Regions from separate parts of the Paenibacillus sp. Z3-2 genome, predicted to be linked through region 2. Evidence: riboswitches for the same ligand, from Rfam matches in the RefSeq annotation. Region 2 holds a riboswitch; the other holds the start of a gene.
What was found. A riboswitch is a leader RNA that binds a small molecule or an ion and turns the genes downstream of it on or off. The one in region 2 is predicted to bind cyclic di-AMP.
Positions count from the first base shown of each region.

Region 1 (8,332 bases), 3.0 Mb from region 2:
CGAATCGATTATGATTCGTGAAGGTGATTTGCGAGAACTGGTGAAAGAAACGGGCCACGCTGTCTATGATGCAATAACAGTTAATCCCCCATACATGCCTCTGAATGGCAGTGATCTCAAGATGAACACACATCAGGCTATGGCACGTCATGAGATCGGATGTACCCTGGAAGAAGTGATCCAGGCTTGCAGTCGACTTGTACGTAATGGTGGCAAAGTATCAATGGTTCATCGTCCACAGCGGCTTGCAGAGATTATCTCGCTCATGCGTGAGTATAAGCTGGAGCCAAAACGAATTAGGATGGTACATCCCCGTGCTCATCTGGAAGCCAATATGGTGTTAATTGAAGGAATGAAAGATGGTAAACCCGAAGTGAGGATGCTTCCTCCACTCATTGTCTACAATGAAGAGGGGAAATACTGCGAAGAGATAATGGATATCTATTATGGTCAGCAGCATGCTGAGCGTACAACGAAAGGAGGAATTTAGATGACTTTGCATATTCAGAAAAGCTATGCGGAGCAGCCTGAAGGCTCAGGCAAGCTATATCTGGTGGGAACACCCATTGGTAATCTGGAGGATATGACATTCCGGGCGATCAAGACGTTGCAGAGCTGCGACATCATTGCGGCAGAAGATACACGTCAGACTCGAAAGTTGCTTACCCATTTTGAAATTACACCGTCCATGTTGTTTAGTTATCATGAACATAATAAGGGAGCAAGCGGCCCTGAACTGATACGCTATATAATAGAAGGTAAAAATCTGGCACTCGTCAGCGATGCTGGTCTGCCGGCCATCTCGGACCCGGGTTCCGACCTTGTACAGCTTGCGCTTGAAGCTGGAATTACGGTCATTCCTATCCCTGGACCCAATGCTGCTTTGTCTGCTCTGATCGTGTCCGGATTACCGACGGAGCGTTTTACATTCGGCGGCTTTTTGCCTCGGGAGAAAAAGGACATGCGAAAAGTGCTGGAGGCTTTTGACGAATCCAATGGGACTTTGTTATTTTATGAATCACCTCACCGCATTCGAAAAACATTAGTCCATCTTGAAGAAATTCTGGGTGATCGCTCGATCGTCCTGGCACGTGAGCTTACCAAGCGTCATGAGGAATTCGCAAGGGGTAGTGTGAAGGAATGCATCGACTGGCTTGAAGAGCATCCGCCTCTTGGAGAGTACTGTTTGCTGGTGGAAGGCATCAAGGAAGAGGAGCGTAAGGCTGAGCGCGAAGCTTGGTGGCAGCTCATGTCGCTCGCCGATCATGTCAGCCATTATGAGGGTGAAGGACATAACCGCAAAGATGCGATGAAAAAAACGGCAACCGATCGTGGTCTGACGAAGCGCGATGTATATAATGCGTTAATCGAATAGTGAATCTGACCTTCAACATGAATGGAACATTAAAAAGAACAGAGTGGTTCAAATAATTGCAAACGAATTTCACCACTCTCTCCTTGGAGGAGTGTAACAGACTCATTTTGGGTAATGGAACCCATAACAGGGCAAAAAAATACCTTCCACGGTGGTATTCACACCGGGAAGGCCATTAAGGAATATTAAAAAGGTTAGAAATAACAATTTAGATAAGTCCAGTATAGCTGTATTTTTTTATTTTGCTACAGGTGCAGGGATTTCGGAAATACATTCGTTACATACGATTTTACCTTTGAAGTAAGTAACGTTCTCTGCATTACCACAGAAGATACAAGCAGGCTCGTATTTTTTCAACATGATGCGCTCGCCGTCAACGTAGATTTCCAGAGCATCTTTTTCACCAATACCGAGCGTACGGCGTAATTCAATCGGAATAACTACCCGTCCCAGTTCGTCCACTTTTCTTACAATACCTGTTGATTTCATCATTATAATCAGTGCTCCTCTCAGCTAACTATCATTGTCATTATTCGACATTATTTTATGTTTTATGATACTCATCATACCAACGATTCCCAAATCAGTCAACCTTAAAATTAGCTTAAAATTAAGGCTGTTTTTCCTAAGGTTGCTGGTGGTAAGGGATTGCAAGCTGTTTTTCGTATTTAAACATCAATGTCAGCTTTGTCGATTTGGAAAACGACAAAACTGCCTCATTCGACAAAGTTCGTCATATTGTGTCGAATGTTTGGAGAATCGTAGAGGTCTAAGCGTTAATATAAAAGAAATTAAAGGAGTGAGTCGACATGGAACAACGTCTAACAGAAGAGAAAGTGTTTAAAGACCCGGTACATAATTATATCCACGTGCAAGATCCGATTATATGGGAGTTAATCAACACCCCTGAATTTCAGCGGTTACGCCGGATTCGTCAGTTGGGGACTTCTTACCTAACCTTTCATGGAGCAGAGCACAGTCGTTTCTCACATTCACTGGGTGTGTATGAAATTACGCGCAAGATCATCTCTCAATTTGAAAGAAGTCATTATTCAGATTGGCCAAAGGACGAAAAGATTGTAGCGCTGTGCGCAGCTCTACTTCATGATCTTGGGCATGGGCCGTTCTCTCATTCCATCGAGGAAGCTTTTGACATGAATCATGAAGATTGGACTTGTCGCATCATTACAGGTGATACCGAAGTAGGGGCAATCTTAAGACGGTATGCTCCTGATTTTCCTGAGAAAGTGGCTTCTGTGATTCAAAAAACGTATGAGCAGCCCATTGTAGTCAATCTGGTGACTAGTCCTCTTGATGCGGACCGTATGGATTATTTGCTCAGGGATGCTTACTTTACGGGAGTAAATTATGGCACGATCGATCTTGATCGTATCCTTCGCATGCTGCGGCCCTATCATGGACGGATTGTAGTCAAGGAGTCAGGCATGCATGCTGTGGAGGATTACTTAATGTCTCGGTACCAGATGTATTGGCAGATTTACTTTCATCCAGTAACCCGTAGTTCCGAAATTATATTGCGGCAAATATTCAAGCGAGCGAAAAAACTCATAGAAGAAGGTTTCCAATTCCGCTTCTTGATTGATCCACTTCCTCAATTATTTGAAGGAGAACTATCGGTAGATGAATATTTGCAGTTGGACGAAGCCTTGATTCAGACGGCATTTGCGCAGTGGCGCAAGGAGGACGATGCTGTTCTGAGTGAGTTATGCGAACGTTTCATGGATCGCAAGTTATATAAGTATGTAGAGCTTGAACAGACCGACTTGACAATGATGGAAGAGATTCGGGAAGCTTTTATCCAGGCAGGTCTCAATCCCGAATATGATCTTGAAATTGATTTTCCGTCGGATAATCCGTATGATGTGTTTCGTCTGGATGAATCCACGGATAAGCAGATTCTTCTGCTCGATCGACAGGACAAGTTACATGAGTTGTCAGAAGTATCCGACATTGTCCGGTCCATTAGTGGGCTGCATCGGGGGAAACATCATTTGTATTACCCGCAAAACAAGGTGGATGCGATTATTCATGAATTACCGTCCCATATACGCCCCTATTTCTTGTAATGATGGATGAGGGTACAACTTGGTGAAAACTTTGAGTTCAAAAGACTTTCTAAAAGAGCTATTTTCCATGATACAGTAATCTGCTTTAATGGGCAGTATATGTAGATCGACATAATTTTGTAAATGCAGGCAAGTGGAATCATCTCAATCAGCCATATGTAGATCAGAATATCTGTACATCTTCTATATATTGTAGTTGCGATGCAATGAATGTAATGATGGCAATATACAGATTCACCAAAATGTTTTATCTATGAAGCAATGATATATTGAATTTTACACATTGAATTTTTAAACAAAGATAGTCGTTAGTTCGACATGAAGGGAGATACAAACATGATGCTGTTCGACACACATACACATCTGGATGCGCCACAATTCGACGAGGACCGCGAGGACATGATTCAGCGTGCTGTGGATGCCGGAGTTGGTCGCATGATCAACATTGGCTTTAACCGGGAGACGATCCCGACCACAATGAAACTTGCTGAAACATATGACTTTATATATGCAGCTGTAGGGTGGCACCCCGTAGATGCGATCACGATGCAGGAGGGAGATCTGGAATGGATTGCATCTTTATGCAAGCATGAAAAAGTGGTTGCGATCGGTGAGATTGGGTTGGATTATCACTGGGATACTTCACCGAAGGAAGTGCAGCATCGCGTATTACGACAACAAATTGCATTGGCTCGTGAAGTGAACATGCCCATTGTCATCCATAATCGAGATGCGCACGAGGATATCATAAGAATTTTGCGTGAAGAGAAAGCTGGCGAGGTTGGTGGTGTTATGCACTCATTCTCAGGCAGCTGGGAAACCGCCAAAAGTTGTCTCGATATGGGCTTCCATCTGTCCTTCGGAGGCCCGATCACATTCAAAAATGCAAAACAGCCCAAAGAGGTGCTGGCGAAGGTTCCGATGGACCGATTTTTCATTGAAACAGATGCTCCATATTTGACACCTCATCCGTATCGTGGGAAACGGAATGAGACAGCGCATGTACGTCTGGTTGCAGAGGCAGCAGCGGAAATTAAAGGCATTTCGGTAGAGGAAATTGCTGCAATAACAACCAAAAATGCCATGGAACGATTTGGGATTTGTTAAAAAATCGAGTAAATCAGGTGAAAAAGGCAGGTAAGCGGAGGTAATTTGCCCTTTGATCCAAATAGATCAAGAATATTACAATATTTTAACCAAATATTCAGAAAAACGTACTTGATCAACGCTTTACAACATGCATCAAAACAGGATATCATCTTTTCAGTGAATTGTTGTGCGGAAAACTGGACAGATGTTCGGGGGATGAACAAAGGGACACTTTCCGATGAAACAACATTACTTTCATGAATCAGTCTCGCTGAGTCTCCGTTAACGGAGAGCGGGGGAACCAATAGGGCTTAAATAGCAGTGTATTTAGCTGCTGCGCAGCATTCGCTGACCCAAAAGCAGCGAAAGGAATTGCGAAGCCATAATTGATTTCTTCTTTGGGTCTCGGGGTGAATTCAAGGGCGTCCGCCATGAGCGGGTGACCCAAGATAGGGCGGCTCTCTTTCGCCCGAACCCGACAGCTAACCTCGCAAGCGGAAAAAGAGAGGCAACCTCGTGCATGAATTTCCGATATTCAAAATCATTCGGAAGCCACGAAAGAGTTCCTCTTACACTCTTTCTTTGGCTTTTTTGTTTTTGAATAAAAGAAATGTTGTCATCATACGGTAGGTATTCAGGAGGATGACATCATGTTGCGAAGATGGGTTCATGGTGCAGAACCGGTCATATGGTCCGACCTGTGTTCTGTAGAAAAATTGGTATAGTCACGTCAAAGACATCATGCATTACTTTAGACGACGAGGCTATGAAGGAGGACGGAGAAGTGGGCACATTCCAACCAGAAGAGACCCATGAGTCACGATCATCCAGTAAGTCTTTCGCGTTGCGGTGGAAGCATGAGAACATGCGTCAAATGGCATTGATCGCGATTTTCTCAATTGCGCTTACAATCATGATCTTGTTAGTCGTTTACGGTCAGGCCGGGAAACAAATTTCACTGGTTATTGATGGCAAAGCTCAGGTGGTAGAGACTCGTACAGGAATGCTTCAGGAAATGCTGGAGGAGCAGTCAATCACAGTCAGCCCTCACGATCAGGTATCCATTCCGCTCAATGGAGCAATTACAGATGGAGACCGAATCGTTATTGAGCGGGCCGTTCCAGTCAACATTACGGCAGACGGAGACACCAAGACTCTGTATACAACCGATTCATCGGTAGAAGATGCAATTCAAAAATCAGGTATTCAAGTTGAAAATAATGATAAAGTGTATCCGGCGCTTGGAACTGCTATCAAAGCGGATATGAAGATCCGTGTAGTGCGTGTAACAAAGCGTACAGTGGATGTAGAGCAACCAATCGCTTACAAAGTAATTAAAACGGCTGACCCTAGCTTGTACAAAGGGGATAACCGTGTCGTTGTGAACGGCAAAGAAGGCACACTTGTACAGCATATCGAAAAGGTATTTCAGGATGGAGAATTGGTCTCCAAAAAAATGGTCGGCAAATCCGTCGCGAATAATCGTGTAGATAAAGTGATTGCTGTCGGCACCAAAGCGAAACCGGTCGTGAAAGAACCTGAGATTCAGACGGTATCGGCTCAAACTTCTACAACCAAAAAGGCTACAACAACGAACTCGAAGAAAACATCTGCCTCGGGCAGCAAAGTGATTACCGTATCCGGGACTTCTTTTAAATACTCCAAAGTACTTAAGAACGTATCCATGACTGCCTACTCTTCCGAAGAGCCTGGCATTGGCACCAAAACAGCTTCCGGTACTCGTGTAACGGAAGGGCGCACCATTGCGGTTGATCCCAAAGTCATTCCAATTGGCTGGTGGGTATATATCGAGGGTCTGGGCTTCCGTCGTGCGGAAGATACAGGCGGTGCCATTAAAGGGAACAAAATTGATGTATATTATGACAGTGTGAAGCATGCCCTGAATTTTGGACGTAAGAAAGGCAAGACGGTCTACGTGATCGGTCCGGTGAAGCCGGAAGCGAACTAAAATCGTTTTACTTTGAAATGGGAATGCTATAAAATAGTTGCATGAATGATTCATGCGGAATATGCGGCGGAGGGGTCTGAATTCAGTCTCCCCCGCCGTTTGGCAGAGAAGAGGATATTCCTCTTCTTTTTGCGTTAGAAAGGAAGAAATGGAACATGATAAAAGAAGTGATTGTGGTGGAAGGCCGCGATGACACGGTAGCCATTCGCCGGGCTGTGCAAGCCGATACGATAGAAACAGGTGGATCAGCCATCAACCAACGCATTCTAAAACGGATTGCGCTTGCTCAGGAGAGACGGGGAGTCATTGTACTCACAGATCCGGATCATGCCGGCGAGCGCATTCGTAAAATTATTGCGAACAAGGTCCCTGGCTGCAAGCATGCCTTCATTCCGGAAGCCGATGCGACGCGTAAAGGAGACATCGGGGTGGAAAACGCCTCACCAGAGGCGATTCGGCACGCGCTGGAACGCGTACATACTTCATACGAAGGTGCTCCAAGCCTCATCGATTGGGAGGACCTCATTGCGGCAGGACTTATCGTACACCCGCAGGCTGCCGCACGCCGTATGGAGATGGGCAATCTGCTGGGCATTGGATATTGTAATGGTAAGCAGTTTCACAAACGTCTGAGTGTATTTCAGATTACACGGGAAGAGTTCTCCACAGCATTAGCGCAAATTGAACGCGAAGGATTGTGAGCATATGAGAGACATGGAAGAAACGATTGAAATTGCAACGCCCAAGCGAACCAAAGAGATTATTCAAAGACACGGATTCTCATTCAAGAAAAGTCTGGGTCAGAACTTTCTGATCGATCAAAATATACTGAACAAAATTGTTAATGCAGCCGATTTGGATGAGTCCAAGGGTGCGCTGGAGATCGGGCCGGGTATTGGAGCCCTTACAGAGCGATTGGCTCGGGTAGCGGGTCCTGTCACAGCCGTAGAGATTGATCAGCGCTTGATTCCAATCCTGGGAGAAGTGATGCAGCCGTATTCGAATGTACGTGTTCATCATGGGGATGTGTTGAAGCTTGATCTGGCTGAGTTGTTTAATACGGATTTTGCATCCGTGGATAAAGTCAGTGTCGTGGCTAACCTGCCTTATTATGTAACGACCCCGATCATGATGAAATTGCTGGAGGAGAAGCTGCCGGTAGACAGCATTGTCGTCATGATTCAGAAAGAAGTGGCTGAACGCATGGCTGCTGCACCGGGATCAAAAGACTACGGTAGTCTGAGCATCGCAGTTCAGTATTACAGTATGCCGGAGCTGGTTTGTATTGTGCCTCCTACGGTCTTCATTCCGCAACCTAATGTGGAGTCGGCTGTTATTAAGCTGAAGGTGCGTGAGCAACCGCCAGTTGAGATTCCTGATGAAGCACACTACTTCGAAGTGGTACAGGCTTCTTTTGCCCAGCGGAGAAAAACAATCTCGAACAACCTGAAAGCACGCTTCTTCACGAAGGAAAATCGAGAACAGGCAGATATTCTGTTGGAGCAGGCAGGTATTCAACCTTCCCGGCGTGGAGAAACGTTAAGTCTGCAGGAGTATGCTACACTCAGCACCGTGATGTGGGAAGCAGGGGTACGCGCAGCGCTGTAAAATTCGAATGAACCAAACCGGGTCTCTGCCCATACGATGGGGTAGAGGTGATTACGTTGATGAATATCGGAGACTTGGTCGTTCGGAAGTCATACGGTGGTGATGTGACTTTTCGGGTGGAAGGCCTCCAGCTGGATACTGCGGTCATTAAAGGGACTGAGTTCCGGCTGCTTGCCGATTCCCCGGTGGATGATTTGATACAGG
Region 1 covers NZ_CP096397.1:25,598-33,929, forward strand. Annotated here, with positions in the region: gene M1D71_RS00120 (tRNA1(Val) (adenine(37)-N6)-methyltransferase) at 1-490, shown strand, start outside; gene rsmI (16S rRNA (cytidine(1402)-2'-O)-methyltransferase) at 491-1,375, shown strand; gene M1D71_RS00130 (AbrB/MazE/SpoVT family DNA-binding domain-containing protein) at 1,613-1,867, opposite strand; gene M1D71_RS00135 (HD domain-containing protein) at 2,185-3,462, shown strand; gene M1D71_RS00140 (TatD family hydrolase) at 3,799-4,569, shown strand; cyclic di-AMP (ydaO/yuaA leader) riboswitch at 4,811-5,064, shown strand; gene M1D71_RS00145 (3D domain-containing protein) at 5,336-6,520, shown strand; gene rnmV (ribonuclease M5) at 6,676-7,221, shown strand; gene rsmA (16S rRNA (adenine(1518)-N(6)/adenine(1519)-N(6))-dimethyltransferase RsmA) at 7,226-8,128, shown strand; gene yabG (sporulation peptidase YabG) at 8,188-8,332, shown strand, end outside.
Region 1: it holds a riboswitch for cyclic di-AMP, as region 2 does, so the genes downstream of both, M1D71_RS00145 (3D domain-containing protein) here and M1D71_RS16585 (3D domain-containing protein) in region 2, are expected to answer to the same signal.

Region 2 (8,332 bases):
CGGGATTCGCTGCCTTAACAACCTTGCGGAAATCACGCCAGAAATGGTTGTCCACTTCATTCGCTACATCCAGTCGCCATCCATCCAGCTTGATTTCCTTGATCCAGTACTCAGCCACATCGAGTAGATATGCCTTAACCTCTGGGTTGGCTGTATTGAATTTGGGCATGTTGCCATAGAACCCAAACGTATCGTAGGTAGGTATACCGTCCTTAATTTGAACCGGATATTCATTGATGTGGAACCAATCCGCATACTTTGAGTTTTTTCCATGTTGGAGTACGTGCTGAAAAGGGGGAAAGTCTTCGCTGCAATGGTTAAATACGGCGTCCAGCATAACACGAATACCAAGGCGATGGCATTCTTCTGTCACTTTTCGTAGCATGGCGTTATCACCGAAATGGGGGTCGACTTTTTTATAGTCAATGGTGTCATATTTATGGTAGGAATTGGCCTGGAATAACGGGGTAAAGTAAATGGCGTTTACGCCAAGTTCAGTCAAGTCATACAGATGATCCAGTACACCCTGCAGATCTCCACCAAAATAATTGTCCAACTCAGGTTTGCCACCCCAGTCATGGGTTTCTTGTGGATTTAGCGTGGGATCTCCATTAGCAAACCGTTCAGTCATGATCTGATAAAAGACAGCTTCTTTGGCCCACTCGGGCACCTTAAACACGTCAATTTCGTGTATGTAAGAGAACTCATAGTATCCTCCGGTGGGATAGGGGGGCTCATAATGAATTCCGTTATCCGCAAGAAACACATCCTCTGAACCGGCAGTTATCCGAAATATATAGGTGAGACGTTTGAATTGTGGCTTGACGGCAGCCTCCCAATAATCAAACATGCGATCGGAAGCAGCCTTCTCCAGTTGAATTTCCTTGTAGGTTCCGTTCCAATTGTACTTATCTCCGGTCAGTGCAGTCACATATTGCACATCATTGCGCTTGGTTCGTACGCGCAGATGTATGGTAGACGAGTTGTAGGCATAAGCCCACTTGTCACGAGGGACATGATACATAGCTTCGAGCAGCATGACAGCACCTCCTGAATATGGATAAATTATAACAATATATAACCAAGTTAGCCAGCAAATGAACCATATTTACTGTAATAAAATGTATTATTTTCAATGTTTTCAAGGCTTTCTTTCAAAGCATATCCAGCTTCTAACTGGATATACTTACAGATTGTTACGAAAAGGGGTACCCGGAACAAGCTTGAAAATTAAGCCTGTCTGGGTACCCCTGTGCAATATGCTGAAGCGGATGTTAACGAATAACTTGTTCAAACTCTGTACGTATGGATTGAAGCAGTTCAGGTTGGCTCAGAACGTCATAGGCTGTTGTAGCGAGTGCCTTGGCTCCCAGAATCATCCCGTCCAGAGCGCGCTCTTGGAGTGCAAGATCACGGAAGGCTATGGAGTGTAGTGTGTGCACCTCGTCTACAACACGAATATAAGGATGGATTGCAGGACATTTCAGGGAAACGTTACCGATGTCCATGGAGCCATGATCGTTGCCACTGACAATCTCTTCTTGCGGGATGCCGAGTTCCATCAGATTTTGACTAAACGCAGCTGAGAATGCTTCATTGGTGACCATCTCATCATAGGACGTCTCATAGTTGGACGTTACCAGCTTGCAGCCTGTCTGGAGAGCAGAGCCTTCAGCGATCTGAATCACACGTTCCGTGAGGATATTCAGCTCTTTTCTGGTTGCGGCACGTACATAAAATTGCGCGGAAGCATAGTCAGGAATGATGTTTGCCGCTTGACCCCCGTTGTTGATCACACCATGGATACGAACGGTGCTTTTCACTTGTTGCCGGAATGCATTGATTCCATTGAACGTTTGAATGACGGCATCCAGTGCATTAATGCCTTCATGCGGACTTGCAGCAGCATGTGAGGATTTGCCATGGAATTCAAATTGGACAGCATCAATAGCCAGCGAGCTGCCTGACTTTTCATAGGCATAATATGGATGCGCCATCAGAGCGACATCGCAGTCATCGAACAAGCCTGCTTCAGCCATAGGAACTTTGGCACCACGGGTCTCCTCAGCGGGTGTACCAAACACTTTAATGGTTCCGCCTACTTCATCCAGAATGGATTTTAGCCCAACAGCAGCCCCAAGACTCATCATACAGATCAGATGGTGACCACAAGCATGACCGATCTCCGGCAACGCGTCATACTCACACAGTAATGCGATGGTAGGACCGGGTTTGGCGGCTGAATAGGTTCCAATAAAGGCTGTGTCCAGTCCAAGGATTGGAGCCTCTACAGTGAAGCCGTGATAGACCAGTTCTTCTTTTAGACGGGCAGAAGCAAGATACTCTTCATTCCCCAGTTCGGGATTGGCACCGATATATGATGAAATGGCTTTAAAACGGGAAGCATATTGATCAATAACCGTCAGGATCTGTGATTTGTTAGATGTCATTAGTAAACTCCTTATGCAAAAATGAAAATAATTCATTGATTATATCATGTTTGCTTCATTTTTTCAGAAACAAGTCAAGATTTGTAATGTCAAAATACATTGCATAATCATGCATTGTACTTTATAATGACTCAGTCATCAACATGAGAAGCATACAAAGTATTGTAAGGGGAGAGAACAAGGTTGAAATTGATAAGTCGTTACACTATGATGCTGTTGACCTTTGTCGTTCTGCTGACGACTGCCGTTCCTGTGGCACTTGCAAGTGGGACTACAGACAATTCAAGCAGTAAAAAGCTGGTGCTCGGTACAAGTGCCGATTTTGCACCCTATGAATTCCATAAAGTGATCGATGGCAAAGATCAAATCGTTGGTTTTGATATTGCCATTGCCAAAGAAATTGCCAAAGACCTTGGCGCTGAGCTTGTCATTGAAGATATGGGCTTCGACGGACTCCTGCCTGCATTGCAGAGCGGTCGTGTGGATCTGGTCATCTCGGGAATGACACCAACCGATGAACGGAAGCAAAGTATTGATTTTTCCGACACCTATTACAAGTCCAAACAAGTAATCATGGTTCGCAGTGCGGATAAAGACAAATATCCGACGATGGCAGAACTGGAGAATGAAAAAATAGGGGTGCAGAAGGGTTCCATTCAAGAGACGATTGGACAGAATATCCCAGGAGCGAAGCTTACTGCGCTCGATAAAATTTCTGATATTGTGTTGCAGTTGCAAACGAATCGTATAAATGCAGCAATCGTTGAAGATACCGTTGCTGCGGGATATCTGGATGATGTGATTGCACTTGCTCCTGCTGTTCCTGATGAAGAACAGGTAGAAGCAGCAATTGGAATCCGTAAAGGGAATACAGAGTTGCTAAGTGCGGTCAATGGAACGCTCGAGCGATTGAAAAGTGAAAATAAGATCGAACAAATGGTCACAGACGCCAGTCTCCTGATGGCTGATAAAGTGAACAAATCACAAAATATATTTGAAGTGTTCTGGCAATACAAGAGCTTCTATGCAACAGGTGTAGGATACACGCTCCTGTTATCTGCACTTGGTGTAATATTTGGGGTGATCATCGGACTGATCATCTGTTTGTTCCGTCTACATGATGTAGCCATTCTACGTTGGATTGGAACAGCGTATGTCGAAGTTATTCGGGGTACTCCGATGCTAGTGCAATTGATGATTATCTACTATGGATTGGCCCTGACATTTGGTATTAATTTTAGTCCCCTTCAAGCGGGGATTATCACACTTTCCATCAATAGTGGTGCCTATCTTGCGGAAATTTTCCGTGCAGGTATTCAAGGGGTGGATCGTGGCCAGTTGGAAGCAGCTCGCTCCCTCGGAATGGGCAGAGGTGCAGCCATGCGTTACATCATATTGCCACAGGCTTTCAAGGCCGTATTGCCGGCAATTGGTAATGAATTCATAACGATCATCAAGGAATCCTCCATTATCTCTGTTATCGGTATGGTGGACATTATGTATCAGGCAAGTGTGGTCAAAAACATTACGTATCAAGGATTGAGTCCGTTTCTCATTGCGGCAGCCATTTACTTTGTATTGACGTTCATTTTGTCCAAGCTGCTGGGACGACTGGAAAGGAAGTTGAGTGCAAGTGATAGACGTTAGACAATTACACAAATCTTATGGAAATAACGATGTGCTTAAGGGCATTAACGTGACGATTGGCAAAGGCGAGGTTGTCGTGGTTATCGGTCCTTCCGGTTCGGGTAAAAGTACATTCTTGCGTTGTCTGAACCTGCTGGAACAGCCTACCTCGGGAGAGATAGATTTTGAAGGCGTGTCAATCACCGATCCGAAGCACAACATCAATGCGACTCGTGAAAAAATGGGGATGGTGTTCCAGCATTTCAACCTGTTCCCACACAAAACGGTACAGCAAAACATTACGATTGCTCCAATTAAAGTGAAGAAGCAATCCACGCAGGAAGCGGAGAAAATTGCTGCTGATCTGCTTAACACTGTGGGCTTGTACGATAAAAAAGATACATTCCCGAATCAGCTGTCCGGTGGACAGAAGCAGCGGATCGCCATTGCAAGAGCATTGGCCATGCAGCCGCATGTAATGCTGTTTGACGAGCCAACTTCGGCTCTCGACCCCGAGATGGTCGGTGAAGTACTCGATGTCATGAAACGTCTTGCAGAAGGCGGGATGACCATGGTCATCGTGACGCATGAGATGGGTTTTGCACGTGAAGTGGGAGACCGGATCTTGTTCATGGATGGCGGGGTTATTGTGGAAGAAGGAACACCAGATGAGGTGTTCGGAGCACCCAAAAATCCACGGACACGTGATTTTCTTGCTAAGGTACTCTAAATTCACAGATCAAATAGCGTTGCTGACTTTATGTCGGTAACGCTATTTTTTATGCGTAATAAACATTAATAGAGTCGAAAAGTAACTTTTCTGTAACTTAATCTTAAGGAATCGATGCATCTGCCATTTCGTGATTATCCAGTATTCTTACAGATGATGATGCGCTGAAAATCATTTGGTAAGAATTACTACAAGTTCAGGTTACAAAATTGTGATATATTGAACTCTGCCGAAACTTCCGGACAGGGAGTGCGGGGGATGTAACGATGCAGATTGTGCAGGGGAAGATCGATAGCACACTGCTTGGGGTGAATTAGGGGTACATAATGTTTCCAGATGTAACGAAGAACCTATAGGGTGGGCTCCTCATCCGAATCCGACAACTAACTTCGCAGGCACAATGAGGGAGGAAGACCATGATTAACAAGAAACGTATAGCCAAAACAGCAGTAGCATTATTGACAACAGCAATGCTTATCCAAGCCGTTCCGGCTCACGCAGATTCAGTTCATGTGGCCAAAGAGGGAGATACCTTCTACACCTTATCGAAACAATATGGAGTAGCACTTAACACGTTGGTTAAAGCAAATAACGACATTTCACCTTACAACATTTATGGTGGTTTGAAAATTACAATCCCCGGCAAAGCAAACAAAGTTGCTGCTGCCGCTACGGAAAGCAAGGCTCAAGCGAAGACGGTTACCACAGCAAGCTTGGACGTTAACGCAGATAACAAAGTGGTTCAAGCCTGGGGCAAAACGTTTGATTACAGTAAAGCAGTCAATGTGAAAGCAACGGCATACTCTGCAGATCCGTCCGAAAATGGAGGATGGGGTGCTGTGGATTACTTCGGTAATGATCTTGAACTGGGTACGATTGCAGTTGATCCAAGTGTGATTCCACTCGGAACCAAAGTATTGGTCACAGGTCACAGCCATCCGGGATTGCCCAAACAGGCTTTTGTAGCCACAGCACGTGATGTTGGCGGTGCAATCAAGGGTCACCGGATTGATATCTTCATTCCTGGTAGCAAGCAGTCCGTAAGCAAATTTGGTTTTCAGGATATCGAGCTCTACATTCTGAAGTAGACATCAAACTACATCTAATGAATTCAAACAGGGTGTCTGTCAGTCGCTAACTTGCGATTGAACAGGCACCCTTTTAACATTCGCAATCATTTCCTTTTACGGATCATGGACACCCTAATCTTTGGCCTTAGGCAATCCCAACATTTCGTCCAATGTGACGAGTTCATATCCGCGGTTACGCAGTTCCTCAATGACTTCGGGCAAAGCCTCAATCGTGCCGTTCAGGTTAGAGCCCACACCGCCTCCTGCATGCTGCAGAACGATGGAACCAGGTTTCACGGCAGACAGGATATTTTCTTTCACCTTTTCTTTGGAGAGGCCTTTCCAGTCCAGGGAGTCAACATTCCAGTTCACAATGCTATAATGCTGTCTGGCAGCCCATTTCAGCTGTTCCTCATTAATGTCTCCGTAAGGTGGCCGTATCATTTTAGGGGTATATCCCGTGAGGTGGTGAATAATATCCCCGGTATGTAAAATTTGTTTGCGAAAGGCATTCATCGACAGCTTACTGAATTCCGGATGATTATAGCTGTGATTGCCAACGATATGTCCTTCCTTAACCATGCGTTTCACCAAATCCGGATGTTTCTCAGCACGACTACCCACGATGAAGAATGTAGCTCTGACTTTGTATTTTTTCAATACATCCAGCACTTGCGGAGTAAATCGTGGATCGGGCACATCATCAAAAGTCAGGGCAACCTGCTTGGTTGAAGGACCATTGGTTTTGAACGTATCGGCATATTTTTGACGTAATTGTCCCAATGTCAGTTGCTCTTCTTCCGCGGAATCTGAACCTGATACCGACTCACTTGGCGGGCTTGAAGCATCCCGAGATGAAACTGGAGCATGATATCCTCCGAGAAAAATAACGAGAACCATCAGCATAATGAGGCGTACGCGCATAATAACGGCCTCCTTTTCCAAAATGACGTTCTCCTTGGTATGCCCGGGGTATCCATAAGTTATGCGTAGTGTGAGAATTTTCATTGCCGATTCATCTCATGAAAGCCATAATTCCTCCATATATAACATATAGAGAAGGATAGGTGGATGACTATGAGTACATATGATTTGAAATCGATACGTTTACAGGTGATTGAAGCAGGAGAGGATAAGGTTTTTCTCGTTACCGGAGGAAAGGCGCATATTGGCGCTGTAGCCACGTTCTATGTGGATCATGAGCGGGTTAGTGGGACTACGGTACATATTCCGGGTCATAAGGAACAAGAGCTCTGTGAGCGGCTTGCCCGAAAGGCTGCCCTGCAGCTGAAAGTAACCGTTACGGTAATGATGGGTATCCATTTTGATTCCATTACACGGATGCAGATCGACGAAATCGTGCAAACTGCAGAGAGGTTGATGGAGGATCATCTGAACAAAGATAAAGAGTCTTCCTGACATAAGGGCAATCGCATGTTTTGATTTTATTTAATAAAATTGAAACGAGTTGTAGATTGTTACGTATGTATAATTATATACGATGTAATATCGACTAGGAGGAGTACCATAATGTCCATTTTCAAACGATTGCGTGATTTAACAATGTCTAACGTTAACGCCATTATTGACAAGGCAGAAGATCCAATCAAGATGACGGACCAATATATCCGTGACATGCAAGAGGATCTCGAGGATGCGGAGAAAGCAGTAGCCGCACAGATCGCCATTGAGAAGAAATTCAAGCAGTTGTTCGAAGAGCAGGAAGCTCTTGTGAAGAAACGTGAAGAACAGGCGCACACGGCGGCACGTGCTCAGAACCTGGATCTGGCTCGCCGGGCTCTGGAAGAGAAAAAGGTTGCCGAAGAGAAGATGGCTGAGTACAAAACCAGCTATGATCAGAACAAGGCTTCTGCAGATAACCTGCGTGGCAAGCTCGACGAGATGCGTAAGCAGTTGACTCAAATGAAGAACAAACGCGAAACATTGGTAGCCCGCTACAATGCAGCAAAAGCCCAAACGGAAATCAATAAAGCGTTGAATGGATTTGGCTCGGATACGGCAAGTGCCGGCCTGAAGCGTATGGAAGAGAAAATGATGCAAATGGAAGCTCAAGCTGAAGCAAGCAACGAGATGTCATCCAAAGGCAAGTCGCTTGATGAAGAGTTCGAGAAGTTGGGTAAAGACCAGGCTGTTGAAGACGAACTGGCAGCATTGATGAAACAGTACGATAATAAGAACTAACACCTTGGTTGTCAGCAGGGTTAACCAGCGGAGGAGAAGAGCGTTTCTCCTTCGCTTTTAAATGCGGTTCATGTTGATATGTGGGGGCTGTGTAAATGGATTTGAACATTTTGGCGATGCTTGTCTGGACCGGTTCTGGTTCGATTTTGCTGTTTGTTTTGATGTATGTTGATTCACTGTTCACGAAATATAAGGATTTTGCTGAAGTTAAGGCTGGCAATATGGCAGTTACTACACGTATGGTGATGAAATTA
Region 2 covers NZ_CP096397.1:3,698,865-3,707,196, reverse strand. Annotated here, with positions in the region: gene M1D71_RS16605 (alpha-glycosidase) at 1-1,039, opposite strand, end outside; gene M1D71_RS16600 (M20 family metallopeptidase) at 1,275-2,450, opposite strand; gene M1D71_RS16595 (ABC transporter substrate-binding protein/permease) at 2,661-4,097, shown strand; gene M1D71_RS16590 (amino acid ABC transporter ATP-binding protein) at 4,084-4,806, shown strand; cyclic di-AMP (ydaO/yuaA leader) riboswitch at 5,024-5,220, shown strand; gene M1D71_RS16585 (3D domain-containing protein) at 5,223-5,894, shown strand; gene M1D71_RS16580 (polysaccharide deacetylase family protein) at 6,009-6,800, opposite strand; gene lpdD (prenylated flavin chaperone LpdD) at 6,954-7,295, shown strand; gene M1D71_RS16570 (PspA/IM30 family protein) at 7,407-8,078, shown strand; gene M1D71_RS16565 (DUF350 domain-containing protein) at 8,174-8,332, shown strand, end outside.